DNA from 4 places in the Streptomyces sp. NPDC048671 genome. Region 2 is predicted to be linked to each of the others. Evidence: riboswitches for the same ligand, from Rfam matches in the RefSeq annotation. Region 2 holds a riboswitch; each other region holds the start of a gene.

Region 1 (3,995 bases), 690 kb from region 2:
CCAGGTAGCCGGCGATCAGCGCCTGGTCCTCGGCGGCGAGCAGTGCCGTCGTACCGAAGAACGACGCGAAGACCCCGCCCCGGTCGATGTCCCCGACGACCACCACCGGGAAGCGGGCCGCCCTGGCGATGCCCATGTTCACGATGTCCGTGCGCCGCAGGTTGATCTCGGCCGGACTGCCCGCCCCCTCGCAGATCACCGCGTCATACGTGCCCCGAAGCTGCTCCAGGCAGTCCACGACGGTGGACAGCAACGCTTCCTGCCTGCCGCCGTGGTAGCCGCGGGCGCTCATCTCGCCGACCGCGCGCCCCATCAGGACGACCTGGCTGGAGCGGTCGCTGCCGGGCTTGAGCAGCACCGGGTTCATCAGCGCGGTCGGCTCCACCCTGGCCGCCTGGGCCTGCATGGCCTGGGCGCGGCCGATCTCGGCGCCCTCGCGGGTGACGAAGGAGTTCAGGGACATGTTCTGCGCCTTGAACGGCGCGACCTTCACGCCCCGGCGCACCAGCCAGCGGCAGATGCCCGCCGTGACGACGCTCTTGCCCGCGTCCGAGGTGGTCCCGGCGACCAGCAGCCCGCCGCTCATGTCGGTCTCCGTCCTGAGGTGCGCGTATCCGGGGCGTGCGGCCCCGTGCCGTGCGTCGAGGTGATCCGTCGTGCGGCCGCGCCGACGCCCAGGCGGGCCGCCACGCTCACGCCCAGGGCCAGCGCACCGATCCGGCGCGACAGCCGTACGGCGCGTTCGATGTCCTCGGTCTCCACCGCCCGGCCCGTCTCCCCGTTGAGTACGGGGCGGTGCTCGACCCGGCCGCCGTAGGCGAGGGTGCCGCCGAGGCGTACGCCGAGGGCGCCCGCGAAGGAGGCCTCCACGGGGCCCGCGTTGGGGCTCGGGTGCTTGGCGGCATCCGCCCGCCAGGCCCGTATCGCCCCTCGGGGCCGTCCGCCGGCGGCCACGGCGAGCAGCGCCGTCAGCCGGGCGCCCGGCCAGCCCGCGAGGTCGTCGAGGCGGGCCGAGGCCCAGCCGTAGCGCAGGTGGCGGGGCGACTTGTGGCCGACCATGGCGTCGAGGGTGTTGGCGGCCCGGAAGCCGACGAGTCCGGGGACCCCGCCCAGCGCACCCCACACCAGGGCGCCGACCACGGCGTCCGAGGTGTTCTCGGCGACGGACTCCACCACGGCGCGGGCGATCTGCGGTCCGTCCAGGGACTGCGGGTCGCGGCCGCACAGGTGGGGCAGCCGTTCACGGGCCAGGCCGAGGTCCCCGGCGGCCAGGGCGCCGCCGATGGACCGGGCCTCGCGCCCCAGCGAGGTGCCGCCGACGACGGACCAGGTGGCGGCGGCGGTCAGGGCCACGGACGCGGCGGGACGGCGGCGCAGCGCGCGGGCGGCCAGCGCGGCACCCCCCGCGGCGCCTCCGGCGCAGACCAGGGTGTGCAGCGCGCCCCACCCGCGGTGGTCGCGCCACAGACGGCGTTCGACGCCTGCCGCGGCCCGCCCGAAGGCGGCGACCGGATGTCCCCTGCGGGGATCACCGAGCAGCAGATCGCCGATCAGACCGGCCGTGGCGCCGTACGCGAAGATGCGATCGGCACGCACGGTTCAGCCGGCCGTCGCGCCTCGAAGGACCTTCGTGCGGGCAGCTGGTGGAAGGGGCGGCACGGATACGGGCGCACGGCGGCCGGGCATGGCGATATGTCCTCACTCAGGGTCCGCGCCCTGGTTCGACGTGACCGGCGACGAGAGTCTCCTGGCTCCCGGATCCGCAGTTCCCCCGGTCTTCCAGTCCACGTGCGTGGACCGTGACTTCCGGTGGTGGGGGACTGCTCCCCGGTGACAGTGGCGGGACCGCGCCGGATTCGCACCGGCTTCCTCTGCTGTCGCCGTAATGGCTCCGGCAGTCCACCACGCTCCGCGAACGTCAGTCAACCTGCCGTTGACCTGCGACGGCGCAGTGTGCTGAGACCCACATCGGGCCGGACGCACCCGAGGTGCGTCCGGCCCGATGAGCGGGAGCGGGAAGGGCCCCGGGGGGCCCGGCGGCCGTCAGGCGACGATCATGTAGATCCCGTAGGCCACCGCCGCCGCGCACAGCCCGAAGCAGACGTACGCGCCCGCGCGGGCCAGCATCAGGGACCCGCCGGCCTGCCCGCCCCGCGCGGCCGGTTCCGGCTGCCTGGAGAGGCCGACGATGCCCAGGGTGAAGAGGCCCACCAGGGCGACGGTGGCGACGAGAGAGACACCGAAGACGGTGCCGAGGGCTGCCCAGTCGATGTTCATGGGGATGTGTCCTTACACCGTGGCGGGTCGCGCCGGGTCGGCTACGGGTCCGGCCGGGGCCGGGATGGTGGTCTTGAGGTCCTGCTGCGCCTGGACCGCGGTGGGCGGCGGGCTGACGGCCGCGATGGCGGTGGTGACGACGCCCGCGGGTTCGGCGTCCCCGACAGGAGCGCCGTCCCGGCCGCCGGGTGCGACGTCGTCCTTGCCGACCGGCTTGCGGCGCGACAGGACCCAGATCGCTCCGGAGCCCGCGACCAGCAGCACGGCGACGACCACGACGCCCCAGGTGCCCTGCTTGGTGAGGAATTCGGCCCCCGCGCCGACCAGACCGGCGGCCGGCAGGGTCAGACCCCAGGCGACGAACATCCGGGTGGCGGTGGACCAGCGGACCACACCGCCCCGGCGGCCCAGGCCCGCGCCCATCACGGCGCCGGAGCAGGACTGGGTGGTGGAGAGGGAGAAGCCGAGGTGCGAGGAGGCCAGGATGACCGTCGCCGCACTGGTCTGGGCGGCGAAGCCCTGCGGCGGCTTGAGCTCGGTGAGGCCGCTGCCCATGGTGCGGATGATGCGCCAGCCGCCCAGGTAGGTGCCGAGCGCGATGGCCAGACCGGCACTGACGATGACCCAGACCGGCGGGTTCGAACCGGGGGAGAGCACCCCGCCGGTGACCAGGGCGAGCGTGATGATGCCCATGGTCTTCTGCGCGTCGTTGGTGCCGTGGGCGAGGGAGACCAGCCCGGCGGAGGCGATCTGCCCGGCGCGGTAGCCCTTGGCGGTCGCCTTCTCCTGGGCGCCGTTACGGATCTTCCCGCCGATCCGGTACGTCAGCTTGGTGGCCAGCAGCGCGGCCAGACCGGCGACGATCGGGGCGGCGACCGCGGGGAGCAGCACCTTGGTGACGACCGTGCCGCCGTCGACCGACGACCAGCCCGCGGACATCACCGCGGCGCCGATCAGACCGCCGAAGAGGGCGTGGGAGGAGCTGGACGGGAGCCCGACCAGCCAGGTCAGCAGATTCCACAGGATGGCGCCGACGAGCGCCGCGAAGATGACCTCGGTTCTGAGGCCGTTCTCATTGATGATCCCGCCGGAGATCGTCTTGGCGACCTCCACCGACAGGAACGCGCCGACGAGGTTGAGAACGGCGGACATCGCCACCGCTGTCTTGGGTTTGAGTGCGCCGGTCGAGATGGTCGTGGCCATCGCGTTGGCGGTGTCGTGGAAACCGTTCGTGAAATCGAACACTAGAGCTGTCACGATCACAATCGCGAGCAGCAGCGTGATGTGTTCCATTTACCCAGGCAATCGTTCGACGGCAGTGGCACGTGGACCGTAGGCAACCTGGGTGAACGGAAGATGAACTGAACAGGGCGTTGCGGTGACTCCAATCGGAGGGTCGCCGCTCCACTTGGCCGTGCTCCGACAGCGCGGGACGGGTACGGGGCGGTGTGGGCCCCGGTTCCGGCTCCGGACGATCTTCCGGAGCAAGCGGAAACATGGACCGCTCATCAGTGGAAAGGATCTTCGTATGAGCGATCAGCGGCGGGGCCCGGTCGAACAGGCCGGAGACATCGAACAGGCCTGGGGCGCGGTCGTCGCCACCGCCCGCAGAACGGCGGCCGACGGCCTGGTCGTGGGGACCTCGGGCAATGTGTCGGCGCGGGTGGGCGACACCGTCCTGGTCACCCCGAGCGGCGTGCCCTACGAGCGGCTCCGCC
Region 2 (3,995 bases):
GTGGTGTGCCGGACGGCGGCCGGCACCTGCGCGGTGCGCCCGTAGCCGCGCGCGTCCATCGAGGCCGCCACCGCGACCGAGCGCTCCAGCGCCCCTTCCAGGACCGGCAGCCCGATCTGGAGGACGGCCCCGACGCCACCGGTCGGCCGGCCGCGCAGCCGGCGGGCGGTGCGCAGCCGCACCACGTCGGCGACCATGTTCGGCGCGAACGTCATCGCGACGACGACGGCCACCCCGGCCTCGTACAGCGCACCGGGCAGTGACTTCAGCAGCCGGGCCGGGTTGGCGAGGGAGTTCGCCGCGCCGACGCAGATCAGCAGGGTGGCCAGCTTCGCCCCGTCGTACAGCGCGAAGAGCAGCTGCTCGGCGGTGACCCGGCCACCGATCCGGACGCCCTTCGCCCACTCCGGCAGCGGCACCTCGGGCAGCGTGAACACCACATGCGTGCCGGGGATCGGCGATCCGAGGAACACCGAGAAGAGCAGCCGCACCCCGATGACGAACAGCCCGATCTTGATGAACGCCCCGTAGGACCGGGCCCACGGCGCGTCCGTCCGGCGCGCGGCCACCACGTACCCCGCCACGCCCACCAGCAGGCCGAGCAGCAGCGGGTTGGTCGTCCGGGACGCGGCGGTGGCGAGCCCCAGCGCCCACAGCCACCACGCCCCGGCGGGCAGCGCGTTGCTCCGGGTCGCGGCGGGCGCGCGCCAGGCGGGGACCGGGGAGGGGCCGGACGCCGCACGGCCCGCGGTGCCGGTCACCGGGACCTCCCCGGTGCCGGCCGTCGAGCCGTTCATCCGCGGCGGCGGCGGGCCTGCGCGACTGCGGCGATGCCGAGCAGAAGGACCGCGCCGACCCCGAAGAGCACCCCGGCGGACGGCCCGCCGCCGGAACCACCGCTGCCGGCGGCAGCGGACGCGGACGTGGGAGCGGACGCGTCCGCCGTGGCCTGGCGGCTGCTGTCCCCGTTCCCGGAGACCTGCTCACCGCACCCGGCGACCGGATAGCCGGAGATCGCGCAGAGCAGCGCGTCGCTTCCGTAACGCAGCGGCTTCGCCACCGACGCGAGCGCCTCCGCGCTGCTCGCGTCCTTCGGGACCTGTGCGCACGCGGTACGCGGCGGGGGCGGGGTCTCACCCTCCGGCGCGTCGGCGGCGGTACCGGGGTCGATGACGAGCGCGACGCGCTTGGTGCCGCTCCGGGCGGGGGTGTCCGCGCAGATCTCCGAGAAGTCGGGGGAGCGGCGCGGCTTCGCCGCGTCCTGGGAGTCGGCGCTCACGGAGAACCGGAAGCCCTGCACCGCGCCGTCGTCCGGCCGGACCAGGGACGGCCCCTGGGTGGCGTACGCCCATCCGCTGCCGGAACCGTCCCAGAAGGACCAGTAGCGGTATCCCGCCGCCTGGGCCGGGCCCGTGCCGAGCACGGCCAGGACGGCGCCCAGGACGACCAGCAGCACGGTGGCCCTTCCGGCGCGCCTCACAGCTGCTGGTTCTTCCGGCGGCCGCTGATCAGGAATCCGGCTCCCGCGCCGACGGCGAGCCCGATTCCGACGAACCACCAGAGACCGCCGATGCCGTCCCCGTCGCCGCTGTCCTTCTTCTCCTCGTCCTTGGTGGCGCTCGCCTTCGGCTTCTTCACGGCGGCGGGTGCGGGCCCGGTCGCGTTCAGCTGGGCGACGAGGTCGGCGCCGCCGAAGTCGTGCACGTCGGCGCCGGTCGCGTGGGCGGCCATGACGAGCTGGGCGTAGGCGGCGGGGCCGCTCTGCTCGGCCCAGCCCGCGGAGTTCTTCGCCAGCCACTCGACGGACGCGGCGGCCTTGTCCTTGTGCCCGGCGGCGGACAGCGCGACGACCGCGTCGGCGGTGTTGCCGAAGTCGGGCTGCGGGGCGCTGTCCTCGGCGCCCGGCATCGGCGGCTGGTCGAGGTGACCGGTCTTCGCGAGGGCCCCGGCGAGGTAGTAGGCGCCGTTCTGGGCGGCCTGCTCCGGCGTGAGCGCGGTGCCCTTGTGGCAGCCGGGGTCCTTGACCGCGGCGTTGTCGGCGACGAGGAGCCCCTTGCCGAGCGAGCCGAGCACGCCCGCCGCGGTGGCGTCCCCGTTGGCGACGAGCTTGCCGGCCTTGTCGGGCTGGTAGGCGAAGGCGCCGCCGTCCTTGCCGCCGCACGGGATGGCGAAGGTGAGCAGGGCGGCGTACGGGGTCCTGCCGCCGTGCGTCGTCACATCGCCGAGCTTCTGCCCGGCGCGGGCGAGGGCGCCGATCACGATCGAGGTGGAGTTCGCGTCACTGGCCTGGCCTGCGGTGTACCCCCAGCCGCCGTCCTCGTTCTGCACGGACTTCAGCCAGTGGACGCCGTTGGCGACGAGGTCCTTGTGCTTGCCGACCTCGTGCAGCGCCTGTACGGCGGCCGCCGTCGCATTGGTGTCGATCATGGTCTTGGCGTCGCACGGCACGGAGGAGTCGGGGCGGTACGCGGGGAACGCGCCGCTGTCGCACTGCTGGCCGACCAGCCAGTCCACCGCCTTCTTGGCGGGCGTGACGCCCACGGCCCGCTGCGAGACGAAGGCCAGCGACTGCCGCCACACCCCGTCGTACGTGGGGTCCGTCGTGCCGTACAGCCCCGAGGGCAGCGCCGCGGACGGCGAGGGGGAGGGGGACGGTGCGGCGACCGCGGCGGGGGCCGCGGCCGCACAGAGCACGGTGGCGGTGGCGGCGAGCGCGGCTGCGCTGCGGCGTACGGTCATGGCGGGCGGGGCCTCTCCTGCGGGAAACCGGGCACAGGCACACACAGGCACCAGGCTCCGGCTCCGTATACCTCGACGGTGCCGGCCACCGGGGTCCCGATGGCGCGAGCCGGTCACGACACGGACAGGGCATTCCGGCTGGCCGCCGAAAGGGCGGCATACACGGTTGCGGGTCAGCGCCGGATTCGCACCGGCTTCCCCCTGAACGGGCATGATGACGACTCGCACACTCTACCGGGCAGGTACAACGAGAGCCCCGTGACCGTCCCCGTCGCGCAGTGGCCGCCCTCTCGATCGTGGGCCGGTGGATCGCGGCGGCGACATGCCGGGCCTGTCCGGCGCAGACCCGCGCCCGGTCCCGCACCGGCACGCTGACCCTCCGGTGGCCGGCGCGACCGGCGCGCCCGTCACACCGCGAGGAACAGCGCGCCGTCGTCACACAGCCACGAACGTCACCGGCTCGCTTCCCGTGACCGCCTCCGCGCGCCCCAGTTTCACCAGCCGGCGCAGATGCGCCTCGGCCTCCGAAACGGCGATGTTCCGTGACCCGTAAGGGATCTGCTCCCAGGGGCGGTTCCACTCCATCCGCTCGGCCAGCTGCCACGGCGTGAGCGGTTCGGCGAGGAGGCCGAGGAGGCCGGTGAGGCGCTCCTCGTGGTGGTCGAGGAGTTCCCGTACGCGGCCCGCCGCGTCCGGGAACGCGTACTGGTGGGCGGGCAGTACCTCCGCGACGCCCAGGCGGCCGATCCGCTCCAGGGAGGCGAGGTAGTCCCCGAGCGGGTCGGTCTCGGTCGCGCTGTCCGGGTCCTCGTAGAGGCCGACGTGCGGGCTGATGCCGGGAAGCAGGTGATCGCCGGAGAAGAGGCGGCCGCGGCCGGGCAGGTTGGCCGGGTGGTCCTCCTCCAGGTGGAGGCAGACATGGCCCGGAGTGTGGCCCGGGGTCCAGATCGCGCGCAGCTTGCGGCCCGCCAGGTCGAGGAGTTCGCCGGGCACGATCTCGCGGTCCGGGAGCGCGGCCCGCAGACCGGGCAGGGTGCGCATCCGGCCGCCCTTCTCGCGGGCGGCCAGGAGCGGGGCGATGTGGTCCTCGGGGGCGCCGACCGTGGCCAGCTTCGTCGCGAGGTACGACAGCCAGGTGCCCGGTTCGGACTCCCGGGTGCGGCGGACGATCGCCGTGTCGGCGGCGTGCATCGCGATCCAGGCCCCGGAGGCGTCGCGCACCTGGCCGGACAGGCCGTGGTGGTCGGGGTGGTGGT
Region 3 (3,995 bases), on a different contig from region 2:
TTCCTGGGTCAGGAGGCGGGCAGCTCACCGCGGACGGTACGGGCCGCGGTGACCAGGTTCTCCAGGGACGCCCTGGTCTCGGGCCAGCCGCGGGTCTTCAGACCGCAGTCGGGGTTGACCCACAGCCGTTCGGCGGGAATGGCCTCCAGCCCCTTGCGGAGCAGAGCGGCGGCCTCGGCGGCGTCGGGAACCCGAGGGGAGTGGATGTCGTACACGCCGGGCCCCGCCTCGCGCGGGTAGCCGTGTGCGGCGAGTTCGCGGGCGACCTGCATGTGCGAGCGGGCGGCCTCCAGGCTGATGACGTCGGCGTCGAGGTCGTCGATGGCCTGGACGATGTCGCCGAACTCGGCGTAGCACATGTGGGTGTGGATCTGGGTGTCCGGACGCACACCGCTGGTGGTGAGCCGGAACGACTCGGTGGCCCATTCCAGGTACGCGGCGCGGTCCGCCGCGCGCAGGGGCAGCGTTTCGCGCAGCGCGGGCTCGTCGACCTGGATGACCGAAGTGCCCGCGCTCTCCAGGTCGTTGACCTCGTCCCGCAGCGCGAGGGCGACCTGCCGGGCGGTGTCCCCGAGGGGCTGGTCGTCGCGGACGAAGGACCAGGCCAGCATGGTGACGGGCCCGGTCAGCATCCCCTTGACCGGACGGCCGGTGAGCGACTGCGCGTACGAGGTCCAGCGCACCGTCATCGCTCCGGGACGGGAGATGTCGCCGGCCAGGACCGGCGGGCGGACGTAGCGGGTGCCGTAGGACTGGACCCAGCCGTGCCGGGTGGCCAGGTAGCCGGTGAGCTGTTCCGCGAAGTACTGCACCATGTCGTTGCGTTCGGGCTCGCCGTGTACCAGGACGTCGATGCCGGTCTTCTCCTGGAAGGAGATGACCTCACCGATCTCGGCCCTGATCCGCTCCTCGTAACCGGCCGTGTCGATGCGGCCCGCGCGCAGGTCGGCGCGGGCCGTGCGCAGCTCGTCGGTCTGCGGGAACGAGCCGATGGTCGTCGTCGGCAGCAACGGCAGCCCGAGATGGGCACGCTGGGCGGCGGCCCGCTCGGTGTAGGGCTGGGAGCGGCAGCCGTCGGCGTCGGTGACGGTGGCGGTCCTGGCCCGTACGGCGGGGTCGGCGGTGATCGGGGAGTTCCTGCGGGAGGCGAGGTCGGCGCGGTTGGCGGAGATCTCGGCGGCGACGGCGCCCGTGCCCTGGGCCAGTCCCCTGGCCAGCGTGACGACCTCGGTGGTCTTCTGCCCGGCGAAGGCGAGCCAGCGCAGGATCTGGGGGTCGATGTCCCGCTCGGGTGCCGTGTCGAGGGGGACGTGCAGCAGGGAGCAGGACGCGGCCACATCGACACTGTCGGCGAGGCCCAGAAGGGTGGCGAGGGTGGCGAGGGACTTCTCGTAGTCGTTGATCCAGATGTTCCGGCCGTTGACGACGCCGGCGACGAGCCGCTTCCCGGACAGTCCGCCGGCGGCGGCGAGGTCTTCGAGGTTGGCGGCGGCCGAGCCGGTGAAGTCCAGGGCCAGGCCCTCCACCGGGGCCTTCGCCAGGACGGGCAGGGCGTCGCCGAGCCGGTCGAAGTAGGAGGCGACGAGCAGCTTGGGGCGGTCGGTGAGACCGCCGAGGTCACGGTAGGTGCGGGCCGCCGCGTTCAGCTCGGCCGGGGAGCGGTCCTGGACCAGCGCGGGCTCGTCCAGCTGCACCCACTCCGCGCCCGCGGCACGCAGATCGGCGAGCACCTCCGCGTAGACCGGCAGCAGCCGGTCCAGCAGGGTGAGCGGTTCGAAGCCGGCCGGCGCCCCCGGAGCGGGCTTGGCCAGCAGGAGATAGGTGAGGGGACCGACGAGTACCGGCCGGGCGGTGTGCCCGAGCGCGAGGACTTCCTTCAGCTCGGTGACCTGCTTGGTGGAGTCGGCGGTGAAGACGGTGTCCGGGCCGAGTTCGGGGACGAGGTAGTGGTAGTTGGTGTCGAACCACTTGGTCATCTCCAGCGGCGCCACGTCCTGGGTGCCGCGCGCCATCGCGAAGTAGCCGTCGAGGGCGTCGGCGTCGACGGCCGCACGGTGGCGCGCCGGGACCGCGCCGACCATGACGCTGGTGTCCAGCACATGGTCGTAGTACGAGAAGTCGCCGGTGGGCACCTCGTGGACGCCGGCGTCCGCCAGCCGCCTCCAGTTGGTCCGGCGCAGGCCGGCCGTCGTCTCCCGGAGGGCGTCGGCGCTGACGCGGCCCTTCCAGTAGCCCTCGATGGCCTTCTTCAGTTCCCGGTTCGGGCCCTGGCGGGGGTAGCCGTACACGGTGGCTCGTGCTGCCGCGGCTGCGGGCTTGGCTGTCACGGAAATCTCCTTCGCGAGATGACTCCTGAACATCCCGGGGACGGGACACGGACGCGAAGGGATGACGTACCGGACGGATCTCGCACACGCCATCGGCGCGGTCTTCCGTCTGGTATGTACGCCGACCCGCCCACGAGGTCACCGGGATATCCGCACGCGAGGGGTCGCGTGCGGGCAACGGGCAGGTCTTCGGACTCGCGGGCACATCCGCCTGGGCGGACACCTACTGGCCGTCGCTTCCCAGATCCAACCGGATCCAGTGCGTATGACGGCGGTCGTTCCCACTCACCGCTGCGGGGCAGTCCCGGAATTCCACCGGGTTCCCTCTTGCGACGCGCCTGCCTGGCGGACAGGGCGAACCAGCTGCACGGACCAGACTAGACGGTCGTCCACTGCCCAGGCGCCGCTGTTCACATTCCGGAACGTGAAATGAGACCCCGGCCCATGTTCTCGGTGAGCGTGATCCGCTCTCCTGTGGGACGAATGTATTGCCCAACCTGGAGCAGGCCGTGCACCGTCGGAGCCGGGAGGCGGCCGAGGACGGACGAGGACGGACTGACCGGGGCGACCGGCCAGGGGCACGCAACCCCTGACCAGTAGCCATCCGTTACCGCGGTGGCCATGCATCAGCGCCGGTCACCCGGGTACCTGCACCGGGCATGACGCCTATGGGAGGAAGAGAGAACACCGTGAACGACCTTCACCCGAAAGACCGGGGGAACAGCGGAGACCCGATTCCGCGGGACCCGCCCGATCAGCAGGCCACCGCCGACGAGGACCCCTTGGACGTGGTCGGCGGCCCGATGCGGCCGAAGGCCGCCGAGCAACCGGACCTGGAGATGCCCGATACGGACGAGGCAGGAACCGGCCGGCGCGGCGCCCCGCCCGCAGGCCATCGCCATCCGGACCACCCCGTGCCCGACGAACCGTCCGGCTGACCCGGTTCCCGAAGGCACCCGAGGGGCCGGCCCGTCGCGTTGCCCACGATGACGCCGGCGCCGAGCCGGCGGCCGTACGGTTGGACCCGCTGCCGCTGCCCGCCTGCCGCTGCCCGGCATCGGTGACCCCGTCGCTGTCCCCTGCGCCGCTGCTCGTTCGTCGTGAGGGTGAGAGCCCGCTGATTCCGGAGGCCGTGATGCGGTACGCCCTGATGATCTACACCGAGCCCGGCCACGAGGAGACGCTGTCGGAGGAGGAACGCGAGGCGGCGTACGCCGAGTATCTGGCGTTGGCCGACGATCCGCGGTGCGTCGGCGCCGGGCAGTTGCAGTCCGCCGAGACGGCGACGAGTGTGCGCGTGGTCGGCGGCCGGACGCTGATGACCGACGGCCCGTTCGCGGACACCAAGGAGGTGCTCGGCGGCTTCTGCCTGATCGAGGCGGCCGATCTGGACGAAGCGATCGAGCTGGCGTCGCGTGTCCCGGCCGCCCGGCTCGGCGGTGTTGTGGAGATCAGGCCGGTGGTGCGGCGCTGAACGTGCTGGAGGAGGTCTTCCGGGACGAGTGGGGCCGGGTGCTGGCGTCGCTGGTCGGGTACCTCGGTGACTTCGACAGGGCGGAGGACGCCGCGCAGGAGGCGTTCGCCGTCGCGGCGCGGAGCTGGCCCGCTTCGGGCGTACCGGCCAATCCGGGTGCGTGGCTGGTGACGACTGCGCGCCACCGGGCGATC
Region 4 (3,995 bases), on a different contig from region 2:
GGGCCGCCGCCATGTCGATCAGTCCGCGCTGCGGGATCTCCCACGCCGTGCGGTACAGCGCCCGCACGTCCTCGGGGATCCACGCGAAGCCCTGCACCGAGCCGCTCGCCTCGCGCAGCGCCTCACGGGTCCGCGCGTCCCACACGCCGAGCCTCTTCAACTCGTCCACCAGGTACGCGTTGACCTGGAGGAACTCACCGCTGAGCGTCTCGCGCTTGAAGAGGTTGGAGACCTGCGGCTCGATGCACTCGTACACGCCCGCGATCGAGGCGATCGTCGCCGTCGGCGCGATGGCGAGCAGCAGCGAGTTGCGCATCCCGGTCTTCGCGACCCGGGCGCGCAGCGCGTCCCAGCGCTCCGGCCAGTTCAGCTCGGTGTCGTAGTGGTCCGGGTGCAGCACACCGCGGGCGGTCCGCGTCTCGGACCAGGCGGGCAGCGGGCCCGACCGCTCGGCCAGCGCGCAGGAGGCCTCGTACGCGGCGAGCATGATCCGCTCGGAGATCTTCGTCGACAGGGCCCGTGCCTCGGAGGAGTCGAACGGCAGGCGCAGCTGGAAGAAGACGTCCTGGAGACCCATCGCGCCCAGGCCCACCGGCCGCCAGCGGGCGTTGGAGCGGCCCGCCTGCTCGGTCGGGTAGAAGTTGATGTCGACGACCCGGTCGAGGAAGGTCACCGCGGTACGGACGGTGGCGTCCAGACGCTCCCAGTCGATGGTGCCGTCGGCGACGAACGCGCCGAGGTTGACCGAACCCAGGTTGCAGACGGCCGTCTCGCCGTCGTCGGTGACTTCGAGGATCTCCGTGCACAGGTTCGACGAGTGCACGACGCGGCCGGGCTCGGCGGTCTGGTTCGCGGTCCGGTTGGAGGCGTCCTTGAACGTCATCCAGCCCTGGCCGGTCTGCGCGAGCGTCCGCATCATCCGGCCGTACAGTTCACGGGCCGGCATCGTCTTGCGGGCCAGGCCCCTGGCCTCGGCCGCCCGGTACGCGGCGTCGAACGCGTCGCCCCACAGGTCGACCAGCTCGGGCACGTCGGCCGGGGAGAACAGTGACCAGGTGCCGTCCGCGTCGACCCGGCGCATGAACTCGTCCGGGATCCAGTGCGCCAGGTTGAGGTTGTGCGTGCGCCGCTGGTCCTCACCCGTGTTGTCGCGCAGCTCCAGGAACTCCTCGATGTCCGCGTGCCAGGTCTCCAGGTAGACCGCGGCGGCGCCCTTGCGCCGGCCACCCTGGTTCACCGCGGCGACGGAGGCGTCGAGCGTCTTCAGGAACGGGACGATGCCGTTGGAGTGCCCGTTGGTGCCCCGGATCAGCGAACCGCGGGCGCGGATACGGGAGTACGAGAGGCCGATGCCGCCCGCGTGCTTCGACAGCCGCGCCACCTGGTGGTAGCGGTCGTAGATCGAGTCCAGCTCGTCCAGCGGCGAGTCCAGCAGGTAGCAGGAGGACATCTGCGGGTGCCGGGTGCCGGAGTTGAAGAGCGTGGGGGAGGAGGGCAGGTAGTCCAGCCGGCTCATCAGCCGGTACAGCGCGGCGACCTCGTCCAGGGCGCGCTCGGAGTTGTCCTCCGCGAGCCCGGCGGCGACGCGGAGCATGAAGTGCTGCGGGGTCTCGATGACCTGGCGGGTCAGCGGGTGGCGCAGCAGATAGCGGCTGTGCAGGGTGCGCAGCCCGAAGTAGCCGAAGCGGTCGTCGGCGCCGTCGTCGAGGGCCTGTCCGACCAGCGCGTCGAGGGCGGCCGCGTGGAGGGTCACGAACTCGGCGGTGCGGTCCGCGATCAGGCCCTCGCGGTGTCCGACGGCGACCGACGCGGAGAAGGACGTCGCGCCCTGGCCGGCCGCCTCGTCCGCGATGGAGCGGGTGAGGAGGCGGGCGGCGAGCCGGGAGTAGGCGGGGTCCTCGGAGATCAGGCCCGCGGCGGCCTCGGTGGCCAGCGAGCGCAGCTCGGCCTCGTCCGACCGGGCGTTGCGGCCGCGCAGTGCGGCGCCGGCGACGCGTCCGGGGTCGGTGTCGGGCAGATCCGCGGTGAGGCCGGTGAGGGTTCGCAGCAACGCGGTTCCCGGTCCGTCCTTCGCGGGTGCCGCGGACAGGTCCGTCCCGGACTCGGCTGCTTCGGACTCGGCCGCTGAAACCGGATCGGCTGGCGCGATGGTCACGTGGTGCTCTCCCTCGCTCGGCTCTGGGCCGGCGGGGGATCGGGGGCAGCCGGGCGGAGCCGGACCCTGGGCAGGGCAGCACTCCGCGCGGCGTCCACCGGCCCATCCACGAGGCCCGGACGTCTGGGCATCCGGATCGGTCGAGCCGGATGCGCTGTCGGCAGGTCCTCGGACTCACGGGTGCGCAAAAGCGCACCGAACATACCGTTGCGGGACAGTTCCGGATTCGCACCGGATTTCCCTGCGGCGACAGCGAGCACGAGCATACATGTGGGGGCAGTCGGATGCGGCAGCCCCCACATGTTGTGTCGTGCAACTCAACAGCGCGGCTTCATGGCGTCGGCCGGAGGTCCAGGCGGTAGGTCAGCAGCGACAGCCCCTCGATGGGATACCAGTCCCTTTCGGGGGTCCGTACGAAGCCGAGGCGCCCGTAGATCCTATGGGCGCCGTACATGGCCGACTGCGTCGACAGGGTGATCCCCGTGACCCCCGCGGTGGCCCGTGCGCGGTCGATACAGGCCCGGACGAGCGCCTCGCCCGCCCCGGCCCCACGAGCCTCGCGAGAGACCGCGAGCATCCGGAACTCGGCCTCGTCGGCGGCCGCGATGTCCGCCCACCGATTCCCCGGCGGGGCGTACGTCACGCCGCCCAGCACCCGCCCCCGTGCGTCCGCCGCGACGAGCACCTCGGCCTCGGCGGCCCGCCGGGCGACGTCCCGCAGCTGCGTCAGATACGGATCGTCGGCGCCGAAGTCCAGCAGCCCGTCCCCGAGATAGGCCTCGGCGGTGATCTCGCCGAGGACCGGGTACTCGGCGGGCACGACCGGCCTGATGGTGATGTCCATGCCCGGAAGTGTGCCGCACTCCGCACGCCCGTTCGCGGGAATTCCCGGGCACGCCGGGCCACCCGCGCCCGGCACGCGAACGGGCCGCCGCACCCCGGAGCGGGGGAGCGGCGGCCCGTGAAGCGGTGGGTCAGTGACCGCCCGGCGCCCCGGCCGTGGCCGGCGGGAGCTGGGCCTTCACGCCCGGGTCGCCCGCGTCCGCGGTGTAGTCGCCGGGCGAGGTCTCGTCGACCCCGGCAGGCGCCTTCACGGCGTTCAGGACGAAGGTGAGGACGACGGTGACCACGATGTTCAGCACGAACGCCGTCAGGCCGATGTAGCCGATCTCGCCGAGGCCCGGGATCTCCTTGGAGGACCCGCCGAAGTGGGCCTGGGTCGGGCTGGCGACCCCGTACGCGGCGGCCGTCCCGTAGACCATGCCGACCGCCCAGCCGGCGAGCAGCGCCCAGCGGTGGAACCACCGGGTGAACAGGCCGCCGACCAGGGCCGGCATCGTCTGGAGGATCCAGATCCCGCCGAGCAGCTGGAAGTTGATCGCGACCGTCTTGTCCATGGTGAGGACGAAGGCGAGCGCGCCGACCTTCACCAGCAGCGAGACCGTCTTGGAGACCTTGGTCTCCTGGGCGGGTGTCGCGTCGGGCTTCAGGAAGTCCTTGTAGATGTTCCGGGTGAACAGGTTCGCCGCCGCGATCGACATGATCGCCGCGGGCACCAGCGCGCCGATGCCGATGGCGGCGAACGCCACGCCCGCGAACCAGTCGGGGAACATGTTCTCGAAGAGCTGCGGGATCGCCAGCTGGCCGTTGTCCACCTTGACCCCGGCGGCGATCGCCATGAAGCCGAGCAGCGCGAGCAGCCCCAGCATCAACGAGTACAGCGGCAGGATCGTGGTGTTGCGGCGGATCACGTTGCGGCTGCGGCTGGAGAGCGTCGCCGTGATGGAGTGCGGATACATGAAGAGCGCCAGCGCCGAGCCCAGCGCCAGCGTGGCGTAAC

What was found. A riboswitch is a leader RNA that binds a small molecule or an ion and turns the genes downstream of it on or off. The one in region 2 is predicted to bind cobalamin.
Region 1: linked by a shared signal. The riboswitch ahead of ACZ6S6_RS00210 (cobalamin biosynthesis protein) and the one ahead of ACZ6S6_RS03345 (prenyltransferase/squalene oxidase repeat-containing protein) in region 2 are both predicted to bind cobalamin.
Region 3: linked by a shared signal. The riboswitch ahead of metE (5-methyltetrahydropteroyltriglutamate--homocysteine S-methyltransferase) and the one ahead of ACZ6S6_RS03345 (prenyltransferase/squalene oxidase repeat-containing protein) in region 2 are both predicted to bind cobalamin.
Region 4: linked by a shared signal. The riboswitch ahead of ACZ6S6_RS36765 (ribonucleoside-diphosphate reductase subunit alpha) and the one ahead of ACZ6S6_RS03345 (prenyltransferase/squalene oxidase repeat-containing protein) in region 2 are both predicted to bind cobalamin.

Annotation. Positions count from the first base shown of each region.
Region 1 covers NZ_JBVJHB010000001.1:37,169-41,163, reverse strand. Annotated here, with positions in the region: gene ACZ6S6_RS00215 (cobyric acid synthase) at 1-586, opposite strand, end outside; gene ACZ6S6_RS00210 (cobalamin biosynthesis protein) at 583-1,596, opposite strand; cobalamin riboswitch at 1,741-1,872, opposite strand; gene ACZ6S6_RS00205 (hypothetical protein) at 2,044-2,277, opposite strand; gene ACZ6S6_RS00200 (inorganic phosphate transporter) at 2,290-3,570, opposite strand; gene ACZ6S6_RS00195 (class II aldolase/adducin family protein) at 3,806-3,995, shown strand, end outside.
Region 2 covers NZ_JBVJHB010000001.1:726,863-730,857, reverse strand. Annotated here, with positions in the region: gene ACZ6S6_RS03355 (energy-coupling factor transporter transmembrane component T) at 1-761, opposite strand, end outside; gene ACZ6S6_RS03350 (SCO2322 family protein) at 794-1,480, opposite strand; gene ACZ6S6_RS03345 (prenyltransferase/squalene oxidase repeat-containing protein) at 1,477-2,739, opposite strand; cobalamin riboswitch at 2,830-2,980, opposite strand; gene ACZ6S6_RS03340 (MBL fold metallo-hydrolase) at 3,175-3,995, opposite strand, start outside.
Region 3 covers NZ_JBVJHB010000004.1:413,991-417,985, reverse strand. Annotated here, with positions in the region: gene metE (5-methyltetrahydropteroyltriglutamate--homocysteine S-methyltransferase) at 9-2,327, opposite strand; cobalamin riboswitch at 2,491-2,706, opposite strand; gene ACZ6S6_RS10810 (hypothetical protein) at 3,017-3,265, shown strand; gene ACZ6S6_RS10805 (YciI family protein) at 3,463-3,801, shown strand; gene ACZ6S6_RS10800 (RNA polymerase sigma factor) at 3,804-3,995, shown strand, end outside.
Region 4 covers NZ_JBVJHB010000029.1:54,672-58,666, forward strand. Annotated here, with positions in the region: gene ACZ6S6_RS36765 (ribonucleoside-diphosphate reductase subunit alpha) at 1-2,155, opposite strand, end outside; adenosylcobalamin-variant (AdoCbl-variant) riboswitch at 2,310-2,408, opposite strand; gene ACZ6S6_RS36770 (GNAT family N-acetyltransferase) at 2,487-2,999, opposite strand; gene mctP (monocarboxylate uptake permease MctP) at 3,130-3,995, opposite strand, start outside.